DNA from 2 places in the Microcoleus sp. A003_D6 genome. Region 2 is predicted to be linked to the other one. Evidence: riboswitches for the same ligand, from Rfam matches in the RefSeq annotation. Region 2 holds a riboswitch; the other holds the start of a gene.
What was found. A riboswitch is a leader RNA that binds a small molecule or an ion and turns the genes downstream of it on or off. The one in region 2 is predicted to bind cobalamin.
Positions count from the first base shown of each region.

Region 1 (8,025 bases), on a different contig from region 2:
CACTTCATAAATATTACCTCTTTTACAAAACCCAAACTCATGATATCAAATCCGGTAGCATCGGAATTAATATTACCCACAGTCAGGCAACGGCACTGCCGTGTCCTCGCTTGTCATGTTGCAGAACGGTCAAAAAATCAACATCTTGATATTTTTTGAACCACAGAGAACGCAGAGAAGTGGAGCAAGAAATAGTTAATGGGGCTAGTTTATGATGCGATTAATCGTACATAGGCTAAAATTCTAACATTCGCCGATTTCTGTGAGCAATAAATCCAGTGAATAGTGAGAGCACCCTGGCATAAAGGCAATATTTTCTGAAGACATTAGCGGTAGATTTTTTACGGTAATGATTATCGGAGAATCTGGCGCTCAGACGATTTTGGATTTTAGATTCAAGAATTGACCCCACCGATAAATCTGTTTGCGGGTTGAGAAGTTAAAACAATGTATTGAGGGCGAGTGCGATCGATAATTCCCTCTTCCTCCAAACGACACATCAGCCGCGTCACCGTAATCCGCGTAATTCCCATCGCCTCAGAAAGCTCCTGATGAGTCAATCTCAAATCGATCAACAATCCTTGTGCCACTTCGCGACCAAATTTTTGTCCCAACCAAACTAATAGTTGCAACAATCTATCCCGCAGACATTCGCTGCGAACAATGCAGAAAAATGCTTGAGTTTGCTGAATGTGTCTGAAAACTTCATCTAAGGATCGATCGCACAAATTTTGAGGAATGTAACTAAGTTCTACATGAGTTTTACACTCAATTTGATAAGGTTGAACGCCTGAGAGCGAGTGACCGAGTACGTCTCCAACTCCCCAATATCCGAGGGTTATTGGTGTTCCCTGTTCGCTCCAAGTCACGGTTCGGACGGCTCCCCGTTCAATCCGCAGTAAGCCGTTAAAGGGCATGGGCACCAACTGACGGCAGGTGAAAGTCTGCTGTCTGAGATGAGGGTACAAGGCTGGAGTGTAGGTTGAAAAAGTCATAGGATTTAGGTTGAGCGCCACCGCTACTGTGGATACAATGTACAGTTTAAATTAATTGATAATATATGTCAACTAGCTTGAAAGAATTGCAACTGGGGACTCAAGAAGGTTGAAACCCTTTGCGCGTGATGTAAGAGACGTTTCGGAACTTCACGGTATCTGTGCCTGGGTTGTGGACAGTACAAGTTGCTCGTCGATCGCCCAGGCGCCCCACATTCCCGACTCCATCGCCCTTCGTGCAGTTGCAGACACGGTTGCAGGAGGCTCTTGAAAATCAATTGTGCTTGCCAAGTTATTGATAAAACTTGCCTGTAATTGATTCTCAAATGCGATCGCCCGATCGCCCGCAAAACAAAATATTGGCATCAGCGCGGATCGCGCGATCGAGCATGATATCAATTCCGGTTGCACTCTTCGACATGATAGTAACCGAGGACACGGCTCTTGGAGTGTCCCTACCCGATGAATTGTAGGGAAACGGCACTGCCGTGTCCTGATTTCGGTAATATTAATAATTCCAATGCTACCGAATTTGATCTCGCAGGCGGCCCAGTCTCCGGGGTAAGCTCATCAGCACCAACCGTACTCCCGTCCTTCATCAAGGCTTAAAAGGAGTATATTTACCACCTAAACCTTCCCGCCTATAGTTTCGGATTATTTGGATTGAGAATCTTGTTGAGGAGGATTGAACTTTGCTATTAGCGATCGCACTGCTGCTATTGGTATAAATAATGCACCAGTAGCAGAGCCGATAACAAACCGAAACCAGAAGAGTAAAAAACGCTCTAGCGTCATTGGTTCTGCGGCTTGTTCAATAGCATCTGATAAGATTGCAGGAGATTTTCCGGGGGATGGTTTTACACCTGCGATCGCGATCGCGTAGGGGCTATTCTCATCAGCATACCAATCCGGTGCAACGTACACTTTGCGAATTTGGGTGAATCCTGCTAACTCATACCAACTGATATAAGCGTCTTCACTGGGAAACAGCATCCACGTATCAGACAGCCAACGGGCGATCGGATTCTTGCGTTCCAGCGGGCCGATAATCAGCGCAATTCCGCCTGGTTTAGTCACACGATAAGCTTCAGCGATCGCCCGTTGCGGATCGGGCCAATACTCAATACTGCCAGCAGAAATGTAGCGATCGAATGTATCGGTAGCAAAGGGTAAATTCTCCACATCTCCGAGAAATTTCTCACAATCATTAATTGCGAGTTTTTGTTTCGCTTTAGCTAACTGATGCGGACTTTGATCGAGCATTTTAACATTATTAGCATTCACTTTTTCGACAATGCCACAAGTAGTAAATCCCGTTCCTGCTCCCGCATCTAGAACTTGTAAATCAGGGCGATCTAGTTGCGCGAGTTCCAGAGATTTTTCCCGCATTGGAATCGTCCAGAAAAACGGATTAATCAAATTATCGTAGCCAATCGACACAAAACGGTAAAACCAGAAGGCTTCTTTTTTATGTTGAATAAGTCTTGCCATTGTTGCTTTTTCCTCTAACGGATGTTGAACAGTTGGGATTCTTCCCATTCTTTGAAAGTGAGTATTCATCATTTTTAACTTGAATGGGAAGGGTTGACGGAAGAATTCTATTCAGAGCGTCGATCGCAGTTTCAAAAAAGTTTACCGCGAAATATCAGTACGCTTCACAACAGCATCCGTTTCTAGTTGAAAATCTTCCCAGTGCTTGCACACAGTTTGGTAACAATCTGGAGGTGAAATCGGAAGATTTCTCAGATTCAAAAAGATAGCTTGATTGGCGCATTCCAACAGGAGAATAATATCCTTAAACGGATTATAATTATCCACTTCTTGAAGGATATGAGCATTCATGTGATGATGCTGAAGGATCACCGTATCAGGAGCAGCCAGCCACGCATTTAGGAATGGGGCGAGACGGGAACGCGGAACAAAATAGGAGTTAAATGTTTCACCTGCGACTCCTAAAAGTGGAGAATTAAGACTGCAAATTACTGCTCCGCGTTCACCTCCTAAGTAACCTATCCAGGCGTTGTAACCCAACGCCAATAAATTAGTAGCAATAAAGTCTTGCTGCCAATCGTAACCGTTCATTTCACTGTCCATCTTTTTCTAACAACTGCCAAAGCTGGATTTGATAACAGAGATTTGGTTTAGGCATTGGGAGAATAGGGTAAGTTTTAGGAACTCTAGCTTGGTGAGAATTCGTCCCAGCGTCTACAGACTTGTTCGTAACAATCAGCAGGTGCGATCGCCATTTTTCTTAATAAATTGACCTCGATTTGACGATTAACTTTCAGCACCAGCAGAATATCTTTCTCGGTATTATAGGTGGCAACTGCTGCCTGAACCGATGAAATAGTCGATGAGTCAAGGGATAGCGATCGCAAGTAAAACCCCATCAAATTCGAGGGGATAAACTGGATTGCGAACGGAATTGGTTCAAAATTTGTAATTGTAGAATGAATAACTTGAGTATTCACATCACAAACCACAACTCCCCGTCCAAAAGACTGAAATCCCTTCCATCCTGTATAACCAATCATCAGCAGATTTGTATGAATGAAGCCATGTTGCCAGTAGCCAAAGTTTCCCTGCCAGATGCTATTTTCCGGTCGCATTTACTTCCTCCCGCAGCGTTTTGGCAGCTTCCACCATATTTTTCAGTGCCGGAATTACTTCTTCCCAACGCCGTGTTTTCAGGCCGCAATCGGGATTAACCCAAATTTGCTGCACAAGTAAATTGGCAATTCCAGTTCGCAACTGCTGCAAAATTTGTTCTGTTGTTGGCACTACTGGACTGTGGATGTCATAAACGCCGTTACCCACTTGATAGGTGTAGCCTGCGGCGATGATTTCATGCAGCGTTTGGTTGTTGCTGCGACTATTTTCAATCGAAATCACATCGGCATCTAACCGTTCAATGTCTTTGATAATGTCGCCAAATTCGCAGTAGCACATATGCGTGTGAATTTGAGTCTGGGGATGAGCGACTGCGGTTGCCAAACGAAACGCATCTACTGCCCAAGACAGGTATTCACTCCAGCGTTCTATCTTCAGAGGTAAACCTTCGCGTAATGCGGGTTCATCTACTTGAATTACCTTCGCTCCTGCTGCTTCTAAATCTGCCACTTCATCGCGCAATGCCAGTGCAATTTGAAACGCTTGTTCCTGTCGAGAAATATCAGTGCGCGGATATGACCAATTTAAAATTGTTACGGGAGCTGTTAGCATTCCTTTAACTGGTTTTTGCGTCAATGATTGCGCTACTTTAAACTCGCGTACCGTCATTGGGGCAGTGCGAAAGACATCACCGTAAATAATCGGCGGACGCACGTACCGACTGCCATAGCTTTGCACCCAGCCATTTTGCGTGAAGGCAAATCCATCTAACTGTTGTCCAAAGTATTCCACCATATCGGTGCGTTCAAATTCGCCATGCACTAGCACATCCAGCCCAATTTCTTCTTGGAGTTTAATGCTGTCGGCAATCTCAGTATCGATCGCTGCTTCATACTCTGGCTGACTCAATTCACCCTTTTTATACCGTACTCGCAGTTGTCGCACTTCTGATGTTTGAGGAAATGAGCCGATCGTTGTGGTGGGAAAAATGGGCAGAGAAATCTGTTTTGACAGCCGCAAACCGTAGGATAATTCCCGTAGAAAGTCATTTGTCGTAATGCTTTTCATGCGTGACTGCACGGCTTGATTTGCTGGACTAAATTGCTCGAATTTTGTCCAGGCATCGGTAATCTGGATGCGATCGCTCTCAGTTTCTTCTCCTGCTAAACTGCGTGCCAAAAACTTCACCGCTTGCAGTTTTTGTTCTGCAAAACTCAACACATTGCGGAGAGGTTCTGGCAACTTTGTTTCCCGTTTGGCATCGTAGGGAACAAACTGCAATGATGCCGACGGCTGAATGACGATATTAGGCGTAATTCTTTGAATGTCTTGCAGCACTGGCAGCAATTGTTCTGGACGGATTTGCCAGATGTTGCGGGCATCCACAATGCCAACGCCCAGATGCTTATCTGGGGGAAATCCATATTGCTTGAGTAAATCTAAATTGCGTCCGCGAGTGAAGTCTAAACTAATCGCGGTAACAGGTAATGCCATCACCCAAGAATAAGCTTCACCCAAGTCATCAAAGTAAGTGACAAGATGCAGCGGTAAATCGACTTTAGCAAAGGCTTGATAAGCAGTTTGATAGTGTGCTTTGAAATTGTTTGCATCTCCCAGAACTAAGGCAGGTTCATGTATCTGCACTTCGGCAACGCCAAGGGCTTTTAATTGCGTCAAGAGTTCGATGTAGCGCGGCAGCAATTGCGCTAGAGAATCGTCCATTGCGCCATCTAACCGACTCAACCGCAGTAGCGTACAGGGGCCAAGAACGATCGGCACTGCCCGATCCCCTAACGTCGCTTTTGCCCGCTGCACGGTCTCCAGAAAATCGCTGAAATCTGCTGGTTGCAGTTCGGTGGGAATTTCAGGCACGAGGTAGTGATAGTTGCTATCAAACCATTTGGTCATCTCTAGGGCCGGAATTCCTTCTTTGCCCCGTGCCATTGCAAAGTATCGATCGAGTCCTGATAACCCCTGAAAGCGTTTGGGAATTAGACCTAAACGAATTGTCCAGTCAAGCACACAATCGTAGAGTGTGGTATCGCCTACACCGATGCGATCGATGCCTACTTGTAGCTGTCTTTTCCAATTTTCTATTGCTACAGTTTTCACTGTTTGCAGTAAAGTATCTGCTTCTAATTTGCCACTCCAAAAACCTTCCAAAGCTTTCTTAACTTCACGGTTTTTACCAATGCGGGGATATCCAATAGTTGCCGTTAAAATTGACATAATTGCTCCTAAGTTGGGGTTGTAAATTGATTCATCAGTCCATAGAAACTCAGTCGGAAACCAAGAGGTATCCGATGCCGAATTTCCGACAGCAATGCCATTAGATTGCAAGGCGATTCCCTACGGGACGCTTCGCGATCGCACCAAAGGCGAAACCATCTGAACTTCCAAAAAAGCGATAAAAGATCCTAGAAATTACAGCAGGCAAATGCCCAGCAAGATTTCTTGCATCTGAAACTAGATAATGCTGTTGGGGCTAAACTTTTCAAACTCGCGATGTCGCCCTAGAAACCAATTCCACCACAGGTTTCTCGCGGGTTAAGGAGTATAATCGCCGATCGCGCAGCGTCTGGTGAAACAGAATCGAATTGAAAACAAAATGCTGAATACATCCGTACCTCGCAGATGGGTTAAATGAAACGATACAATCGGCGGGCATCCTGACTAAGAAACGATTGTACGCTTCATCACAGTTGCGGGACAGCGCCGGGTTCGCACCGGACTTTCCCCGTTTCCTCTAGTGGCTGATCTCCACCAGAACCGATTACTTTTGACAATAGCACATTTCTGAAAATTTGCAACCCCTCAGACAGATAGGGCGATCGCCTTGCGAACAAGCCTTTCAATTAAAAATCATTTAATGTCAACTAAAAGGCTAATCCAAAATGCTGACTAACACAACATCAGGATTTTTATTGGTTAGATTAGGAACCCTTAACCAAATCAAACCAGGAGATAAAATATCCGGCGTTGCTTAATCAGGGTATGAAAAAAATCAGTTGAAAATCCCCAAGCTTTGTCGATACTGGTTTCTATGACTGGCCTATTTAGCCTTTCATACCGTAAATCAGCAGCGCCATTATCCCATCTATTACAAATTCTTTCTCTTCTCTTCTTTGATCTTTTCTTCTGTGCCTTGTGGAACAGCCATCGGACTTGTGGTTCTTCCTTTGTGGAACAGCCGTCGGGCCTGTGGTTATTTGCAAAAAAAGCCGTGAAGCGAAGCTATTCCGTAGGGAATCGCCAGTTTTCCTAAAAAATTGCTGTGTCGGTTAAAATATTAGTATAATGTTGCTGCCATCGCGACAACTGTTAAGCCAAAAATCACTTATTTTCGAGCGGACGAGAATCCCGATCCGCAAAAATTGGAGGATTTGTGAGGCTGCAAAGTTAAACAATAATTCAGATCGGGCGAGTGTACTAGGAATTGAAGGAGTTAATACCATGTCTGACGATCGCCTGCAACAAATTGTTAACAGCTTGACAAATCGTCTCAAGCGTGATGTATTAGTAGAAAAATCCCTATACGAGATTCGAGAAGTTTTGCAGAGCGATCGCGCGGTACTGTATTATTTCTACAGGCAGTGGCAGGGTCAAGTCACCTGCGAGATGTTAAGTGCGATCGAACTCTCAATCTTGGGTTCAACGGGGCCAGATGAGTGTTTTAACGGCGAATATGCTGCTTTGTACGAAGCGGGTAGAGTCAGAGCAATTGCAGATATTGAAGTAGAACCTATTCACGAATGTCACCGAGAGTTTCTCCGCAGCCTGAAAGTTCGCGCCAATTTAGCCGTGCCAATTTTAACGAACAAAGGACTGTGGGGGCTGTTAATTGCTCATCAGTGCAGCGGGCCCCGCACTTGGTTTGAATCGGACATTGAATTCATGCAGAAACAAGCGCAAAATATGGCAATGTCTCCGACTATTCAAGATAGTTAATCTTTCATCCAAAATCCCGATTTGTGACAGTTGGAGTGCATTGTCTGTGCAATGGAAAATTACCAACTAACCAAAATATGGTCTTCTATTGTTAGGCGGAGGTTGGTAGCGACTCATAGGGCTGGATGAGAATCTCAGCGGGAATTCCTAACTCTTGATTCAGCTTCCGAATCATTTTCAGAGTCAAGGAGCGTTTGCGAGATAATATCTCAGAAACTTTAACTTGACTGCCAATACATTGTTCCAAATCGCTACCAGACCATCCGCGAGCCTCCATGTAGTATTGAATGGCTGCAATGGGATCGGGTATTTCGATCGGAAAGTGTGCCTTCTCGTAAGCTTCTACTAGGGTACTGAGCACATCTAGGCGATCGGACTCAGGTGTATTAGGATCTGCATTAAACAGCAACTCAACCTCTCGAAGGGCTTCCTGATAGTCAGTTTGGGTTCTAATTGGACGTATTTCCATATA
Region 1 covers NZ_JAUBWA010000103.1:10,922-18,946, forward strand. Annotated here, with positions in the region: gene QUB70_RS24080 (Crp/Fnr family transcriptional regulator) at 396-995, opposite strand; gene QUB70_RS24085 (hypothetical protein) at 1,146-1,361, opposite strand; gene QUB70_RS24090 (methyltransferase domain-containing protein) at 1,650-2,486, opposite strand; gene QUB70_RS24095 (hypothetical protein) at 2,628-3,089, opposite strand; gene QUB70_RS24100 (hypothetical protein) at 3,173-3,604, opposite strand; gene metE (5-methyltetrahydropteroyltriglutamate--homocysteine S-methyltransferase) at 3,588-5,834, opposite strand; cobalamin riboswitch at 6,248-6,394, opposite strand; gene QUB70_RS24110 (GAF domain-containing protein) at 7,059-7,553, shown strand; gene QUB70_RS24115 (helix-turn-helix domain-containing protein) at 7,645-8,022, opposite strand.
Region 1: linked by a shared signal. The riboswitch ahead of metE (5-methyltetrahydropteroyltriglutamate--homocysteine S-methyltransferase) and the one ahead of cobG (precorrin-3B synthase) in region 2 are both predicted to bind cobalamin.

Region 2 (8,025 bases):
GGCGGCACCGGGGGAAGCTGCTAAGTCTGTAACGATATCGATCATTCCGCAACTGTGAATTAGTCGCACGGCGACTGTTTCTAAGTCTGCTGGTAGGCTTGACAAGTCTGCTTCGGCGCGGATTGTGGCGAAGGATTTTGTGTAGATTTCTGTTCCGTCTCGGATGTAGTCAAGCATTGGTTATTGGTTACTTGTTATTGGTTACTTGTTATTTGTTATTTGTTATTTGTTATTTGAATTTTTATTCTGATTTATTAAGATTGAACCATTGTTGTAATTTGTCGATCGCCCATCGATCGCAAAATTCGCCAAATGACTCACCCGGTTCTCGAAGTTGGTGGTAGGCGCGCAGCATTTTTTCGATCGCGCGGGGCATCTCGGTTACACTAACAGCGGGGAAGATTTGCCGTCCAAAGGGCAAGTCTTTTTTACCTACATAAATGTTGTAACCTGCGATCGTCTCGTTTCCCTGCTGTATCTGAATTCCTATTAGGGTGATGTCAATTGGCTGGTGTTGGGCGCAGGATTTTTCGCAGCCGCTGAAATGTATGTTTATCGATCGGTCGATCGTCAGTTTTTGCGCTAAATCCCTCGCCATTGCTAGGGCGTGACTTTGAGTATCTGTCGCCGCTGACGCGCAGCCGCTGCTACCGGCGCAAGCAACTAAGCAGGAATCTAGGTTAGTTGCGGATGAGTGCAATCCTAAATCAGCGATTTGCTGTTTGACCTGAGAAACTTGGGAGTTGGGGATGTCGGAAATCAGCAGATTTTGCCACGGCGTAAGCCTCAGAGTGCCATTGGCGAGATTTTGGGCTAAATTTGCCAAATTCCGCATTTGTTTTGATTCTAGCTTGCCTAGGGGCAGAGCAATGCCGATGTAGGAGAAATCCGACTGTCGCTGACGGTGGATGCCGAGATTGGCGTTGGGTTCGATCGCCCTTTCTGAAAGTTCGATCGCGCTTCGCCTCAAGGGAAACGGCAATTTTGTCTCTACTTTTTCGAGATAACTTTCAACGCCCCAATCGGCTAGCAGGTGCCGCAAGCGCGGTTTTTTGCCCTCAATTCGCGGCCGATTTTTGGTGTATTCCAGATAGATATTAGCGAGGGATGCTAATACTGAAATAGTTTGCGATTGTTCGATAATAATTCCTGTATTGCTGTTGAAATACAGGCGAAAAACAATTTCAAAATTCTTCGGTAGGCTTTCTGGTACTAATAAAATATCGTTCCGTAAATCGCGGATCGAAACCGCTTCGCCGCCGTCAAAGCCAATGCTGAACTTAGCCGAAAGTTCCGATAACTCAGGATGTTTTTGCAGGTAATCATCCCAAGCTTTGACTAGCGGGCGAGTATCGAGTAACTGCTGGCGATCGATTCCTGCTGTCGGACTTGCCATCATATTGCGAATCGGGTCAACTTCAACGCGGCGAGACGCTAATCCCAATTCCTGCAAATCTTGCCAAATTTCTGGGGGAATTTCCGAGTGCAATTTTCGGATTTGCAAATTTGCCCGATTTGTGATTTGCAAACAGCCGGTACTGTAGCGATCGACCAAATCGGCGATCGTCCAACATTGCTGTACGCTTAAAATTCCCCCCGGAATCCGCATCCTCGATAATATTCCGTCGCGGGCGCGGGAACCGGAGAATAGGCCCGGACAAGTCGGTAAATCAGTCAAAAGCAACAAATAATCTCCTTCCCCGTGCGACGCAGGGAACCTACAAGTAAACGCGCAAAACGCGCCCCGAAATCGGCATTCTGACTTTCACAGTTGCGGCACAGCGCCGGAATTGCACCGGACTTTCCCGCTTTCAGGTTTAAGAAATGTATCACAAGTCGATCGCCCGCAGCAAAAATTCTTAACTTTCTTAACAAATGCCCGCTAATTTTGTTTAATCTCAGAGGAATAGCGAGAAACAGACTTTTTTACAAAAATATAAAGGTTGCAGGCCGCAGATTCGCTAAAAAACCCAATTGCTCTGGTTAAACTGCATCCCGTAGTGAGTTAAAATAATGACTCACTAGCCCAGATTCATTAATCCTAAAAACAGTGCAATTGCAGTTCCCTAGCATAGCCACAATAGATTTTTTTTAAAATTGTTAATCTGCGTTAATCCGTGTTTATCAGCCTAACATCTGCGGTTGACCTCTCGATCAAAAAATACTGTAAATGTCATCCCATATTATTCTTGAAAATTGATAAATCATAATTACCTTGGCGCAATGCACAAATGGCTTTCGGTAGTGGGAATTGGCGAGGATGGACTTTCGGGATTGAATCCGATCGCCCGATCGTTACTCGATCGATCTAAAATCGTTGTCGGGGGCGCGCGCCACCTCGCAATGCTACCAACCGACGACACCCGCGAAAAATTAGTTTGGGCTTCACCCCTGCAAAAAACCATTGACGACATCATCAGCAGGCGTCCAGAATCTGTTTGCGTGATCGCAAGCGGCGATCCGATGTGTCACGGAATTGGGGTAACACTGTCGCGCAAAATTCCCATTTCGGAAATGACTGTAATTCCCGCAGCATCGGCTTTTAGTCTTGCTTGCGCCCGTTTGGGTTGGTCACTAGACCAAGTTGAGACTTTCAGTTTAACCAATCGCCCGATCGCCTCGATCGCCCTTGCTTTCTATCCCGGTGCACGCTTGCTGGTGTTGAGTGCCGATCGACATACACCCGCAAAGGTTGCCAATTTGTTGACACAGCGGGGGTTTGGCAGCAGTTTGATGACCGTGTTCGAGCGGATGGGGTCGGAGGCGGAACGGCGGATTGAGGGGGTTGCAGCAGCTTGGAATATGGCGGATTTGGCGGATTTGAATGCGATCGCCATTGCAGTTACAGCCGATCGCGAAACTCTTATCCTCCCCCGCACTTCGGGTTTACCGGATGCTGCATATCGCCACGACGGACAGTTGACTAAACGGGAGGTTCGAGCCGTTACGCTGTCTTCATTAGCGCCGATTCCGGGGGAGTTGCTGTGGGATGTGGGCGCTGGCTGTGGCTCGATCGCGATTGAGTGGATGCGGAGTCATCGGAGTTGTCGGGCGATCGCGATCGAACGCCATCCAACTAGACTGGAATACATTGCTGAAAATGCCTCTAATTTTGGTGTTCCCGAACTCAAAATCGTGGCGGGAGACGCACCGGCTGCTTTGGCAAATTTGCCGCCACCGGATGCTATTTTCATTGGCGGCGGTGTCACCGCAGAGGCTTTGTTAGAAACTTGTTGGAATGCTTTAGGTGAAGGTGGCCGTTTGGTGGTAAATGCGGTGACTGTTGAAAGCGAACTTACGGTGCTGCAATGGCATTCTTTGCACGGCGGCGAATTGATTAGAATTGGGATTCAGCGGGTTGGTGCGATCGGTTCTTATATCGGTTGGAAACCGCTAGCACCGATTACTCAGTGGGTGGTAGTTAAGGGGTAAAAGGCGATCGATCTCTTTGCTAAAAGCTATGATAAATAATATCCTCTAAAATTATAGTGAGAATGCCAGACGAATCATCTGTAGATACTTATTTGTCTCGACTGTTTGAAGACTATTCCAACACTGAAGTTATTGAATTACAGCAATATCTTTCTGAATGGGATAGAGGAACTTATCGAACTGTTGCCCAGAGTGTGTTAGACCATTCACAAAGAAAAGGATTTGATCCACTCAAATATCTGCGTAAAGCACACAACTTCAACACCAGAGGTGCTGTGAGAGTTCCTCGGACGGGATATCGGCAGGATGGAGCCGCTGTTTATCGAAAGGGCAATGAGTTTTTAATTGTGCGATCTGACCAGTATGGTGTTGAGAAAATAGTGACTTATGGCATTAATGAGGAATAGAACTATGGCACAAGTTCAAAACAAGTTAACGATTCAGCAGGATATTATTGTGCAGCTTTTGACACAGTTGAATGTTGAGGATGAAAAAACTAAATCAGAGCGCAAAGAGATAGCTCATAGCTATCTTGGTACCGAGGAAGAGTTTTCGTTTTTGGAGGAGCTTGAGTTAGTGACAGTTAGCATTCGCGGTTATGCGAGTCAAATTGAGGCTGGCGCAGGAGTTGATAATCGCGAGGAAGCGATCGCAAATTTACATCAGCTTAGGGTGTTCGATCGTTCTGCGATTGCTGAATTTTATGCTGAAACGCGATCGGGCTATCTTCAAATGCGGTCTTATATCCGAATGCTAGACTATTTGCGGTTGCTGGTATTGGAGTATTTACAGATGGCATAAATTCAGTATGCGTATCGACGCACCTTACAGAATAGTTGAGGAAAAAAAACCAAACTTGTTTTGTAGCAAGCAATAGTTTTTATCAATTATCTAAGGTGCGTCGCTATGAGGTTGTTGGTCTTTATGCGAGAGATTGTCGATGGCGACACACCCTACGAATCATGTTGTAAGAATTTTAAAGAATGGTATTACCCAGCATTTCCAACTTCTGCCAGGTGCCAAAAAGTCACGCCACCTTCATCGTGACTGAGCAAAATCCCTAAATCTTCCAAGCTTTCCAAACAGTCGAAAATGACTTTTTGTTTGCGATTTGCTGCTTTGAAATGGGAGGTGACTTGGGTAGCTGTCCATTCGCCGCTTTGGGTGCGAAACAAGTCGCGGATGGCGGAAAGTTGCTCTTTGAGGGTTTTGGGAAAGGGTTGTTGTTCTGCGGGAACAATCGCGGTTTCGGTTTCGGTGGTGATACCTTCGAGAGTTGGTTGTACGTAGGTTTCGCCGGGAGATTGGTAGTCGGGACGCAGCCAGCGAATGTGTCCGTTGCGTTCTTCTTCGGCGCGTTGCGCGTTGAGGGTGACGAGGTTTTCGAGGATTTGGTCTTCGGTGAGGGTGGTTTCCCAACCATAGGCGGCAAATACGGCGCGATCGAGTTCGTCGTGGATTTGTTTGAGGGTGGAGACTAGGGCTTTTTGGTTGAAGGCTTTCTCTTTGTCGTTGAGGGGTTCGCCTTTGCGGAGTTGTTCGAGGAGGTTGTACATCCCGGTGATGGTGACTTCCGGGTTAGCGGTTTGGACTCGTTTGCGGTGGCTGTCGAGGCGTTCTCCGAGTTCTCGGATGGTTTGTTTTTGAGTATCAGTTGCGTCGGGGAATGGGAAGGGGTCGAAGCAAGTAGTTTTGTTGTAACGTGGATCGTTCCCAATGCCCAATCTTCCCCCTGCTGCCAGCGACCAAGTAACATGAATTCGACTAGAAAGAACTCCCAAGAAATAAGCGTCGTCAAGGGCGATTGCAACAATACTAACGTCAGGTATAACGCTTGGATCTAAGAATGTGAAAACGCGATATTTTGCGGTTAATACTACAGGAATATATCGTTTAATTCCGCTGAGAGAATCACGGGTTTTAGGCATAGTTTCTGCGAATAACCACCAATTCTTTCTCCGTGATTCTCTATTATTCAATTCACGCTCAGGTTTTACCTTCACTAGAACTTGCTGAAAAGCTTTAGGAGCTGTAATTTGTGCCTCATTTATGGTCATTCCATAAAAATCAATGACTTTTATATTTCTGCTCTTCTTCAAAATATCACTACCATTGGTTAGCCGTTTAATAACAAATGCTTCATCAGGAAAATCAATATCAGGTTCAACAATAAAACCATCGTTCCCCAGCATGACACCTATACCTGCTAACTTTGAATTAGCTTTAAGAGGTTGTACGCCAACAACGTTAGCGCCCACACTCAGATCACTTTGGAGAAAGCCGATTTTTCGGGAAATTACTACTTTGACATCTTCACTGTCTTGATCTTCTATTTCTTCAATAACTGATTCAATTTTTCCGCTCGCTTTTCCAGCAGCACCAGCAGTTATAGCAATTCTGACTGCTGCACAATTTTCACTGTTTACCCAGGGGTGATCGGGGATGGCAAACGTTAGATAAATAGGGTGAGTATCAGTTATAGCCTCTTGAACAATACGACGATTAAAAGTCTGAGTGATGCTATTTGTGGTAACAAAGCCAAACTTACTAATATTACTATGAGCAGCCAGTTTTGCAGCTTTGTACCACCAGTACATAACGAAATCGCAGCTATCAGGAACCTGATTTTTATAAGCTTTACGTAGTGCTTTGGCATAACCTTCCCCAAGCCTGTCAAGCATCTTGAGCTTTCCAATAAACGGCGGATTCGACACAATATAATCCGCCTCCGGCCACACGGCCGCCCTCGGATTCAAATACCGATAAATCGTTACTTGATCTGTCGGATCGGGAATATCCTCACCAGTCACCGGACTTTTGCTCGTCCGCCCGCCCCAGCGAGTCCGCACCTTCCCCGCCGCATCGACATCCGCTTCTACCCCGTCATAGGCCAACACCGCATCCCGACATTCAATATTCTTGTACTCCCTCAACACAGGTTCGATCGGCGGAAGATCGCCAAATCGCCGAAAATGCCACTGCAAATAGCCAATCCAAATCACCAAATCCGCGATCGCCGCCGCCCTCGGATTAATCTCAATCCCCAAAAACTGACTCGGATTCACTTGATTAATATCCAACCGCAACTGTGCCGCGCCTGTAACATCCTCCAAACGCCGCAACACCTCCGACTCCAACCCCTTCAACAAATCCAACGTCACATACAAAAAATTCCCCGATCCGCACGCCGGATCGAGAATTTTCACCTGTTGTAACTCGGTCAGAAATGCTTCTAAAACTGCGATCGCCTTTTTCTGTTGATTTGCAGTCGGTTCCGCTTCCCCCGCGTTCAGCAACTGTTTAACCTCCGCTTGTACCGCAATCCAGCGATCGCCCAAAGGCTCCATCACCACCGGTTTTACCAACCGTTCCACATACGATCGCGGCGTATAATGCGCCCCCAACTTACTTCTTTCCCGCGTATCCAGCGCCCTCTCCAACAACGTCCCAAAAATCGCCGGTTCCACATTACACCAATCCCGCTTCGCCGCCTGTAACAACACCTGCAACTGCGCCTTCGTCAACGCAAACGCCCCAGAATCCGAAAACAATCCCCCATTAAACCGCAACAACTTGCCATGAAAACCAAAACTCGTCCCCTTATTCATCGCTTCCCACAGCGCCTCTACCTCCGGTTTAAACATTTTCGGGTTAAGAATCCATCGCGTTTCCAGCGCCTTTGTAAACAGATGTTCCTTCAGCAATCCCACATCTTCAGCAAACATAGTAAAAATACAGCGCATCAAAAACTGGGCGACTTGCTGCGGATACTCCTTTTGGGAGTCGCTGGCGCGATCGACATTCGCCTCCATTCCCTTCGCCAACTCTGCCAAATCCGCCGCCACTTCCCGCGTCACCCGCGCTGCAATCTTCTCCGGGTTTCGCTGCTGCGGATTGCTAAAAATATCGACAAACAAATCGAATACATCCGCTTTTCGGAGTTCGGCTAATCCAATGTCTCGCCGCGCCCCATAGCCACCATAATCGCCACTAAAACCCATCCATAATTCAAAATGATCGCCAATATCGCAAGTTAACAAAAACGGTGGTTTACTGGTGAGAGTTCGAGTATAGGCAACTGCCTGCACAAACGCTTTTTCCATCTCCCGCAAATAGGTATTGGTTCCGCGCTTTGCCGTTCCCTTTTTGCTCGTCGTTCCGCCCTGTTTTGCCTCTATTAAAAAATGATCGGCTTTGTAAAAATCAACAAACCCCGGAGTCACTTTCCCGCTGGGGTGAAAAATTTTGACATCTTTATCAAAGCAGTAGGGATCGTTGGGAATTCTGCCTTTATCAAAAGGGCGATCGACTCCCAGCGCATCGGACATTTCCGCAAAAAATAGCTGGTAGTTTGCCCGTTCGTTACCGCTAGAACCTTCCCAGCGTGTGATGAATGTTTCGACTCTGGTGCGATCGGCTTCATTCATTTTTCAACCCTGCTGCTTGCTTTTTCCTTATTCTATAGTTATACCATTTTAACAAAAGATTGCTATACAATAAATGTTATGTTTGTTTACAATGACCCTGCTCAGAAGGTGCGTCGCTGTTAAATAGTCGATATTTTTCATGGATTGTTGATGGCGACACACCCTA
Region 2 covers NZ_JAUBWA010000062.1:1,466-9,490, forward strand. Annotated here, with positions in the region: gene QUB70_RS17970 (precorrin-8X methylmutase) at 1-177, opposite strand, end outside; gene cobG (precorrin-3B synthase) at 242-1,687, opposite strand; adenosylcobalamin-variant (AdoCbl-variant) riboswitch at 1,744-1,823, opposite strand; gene cbiE (precorrin-6y C5,15-methyltransferase (decarboxylating) subunit CbiE) at 2,224-3,432, shown strand; gene QUB70_RS17985 (hypothetical protein) at 3,495-3,839, shown strand; gene QUB70_RS17990 (hypothetical protein) at 3,844-4,233, shown strand; gene QUB70_RS17995 (class I SAM-dependent DNA methyltransferase) at 4,422-7,859, opposite strand.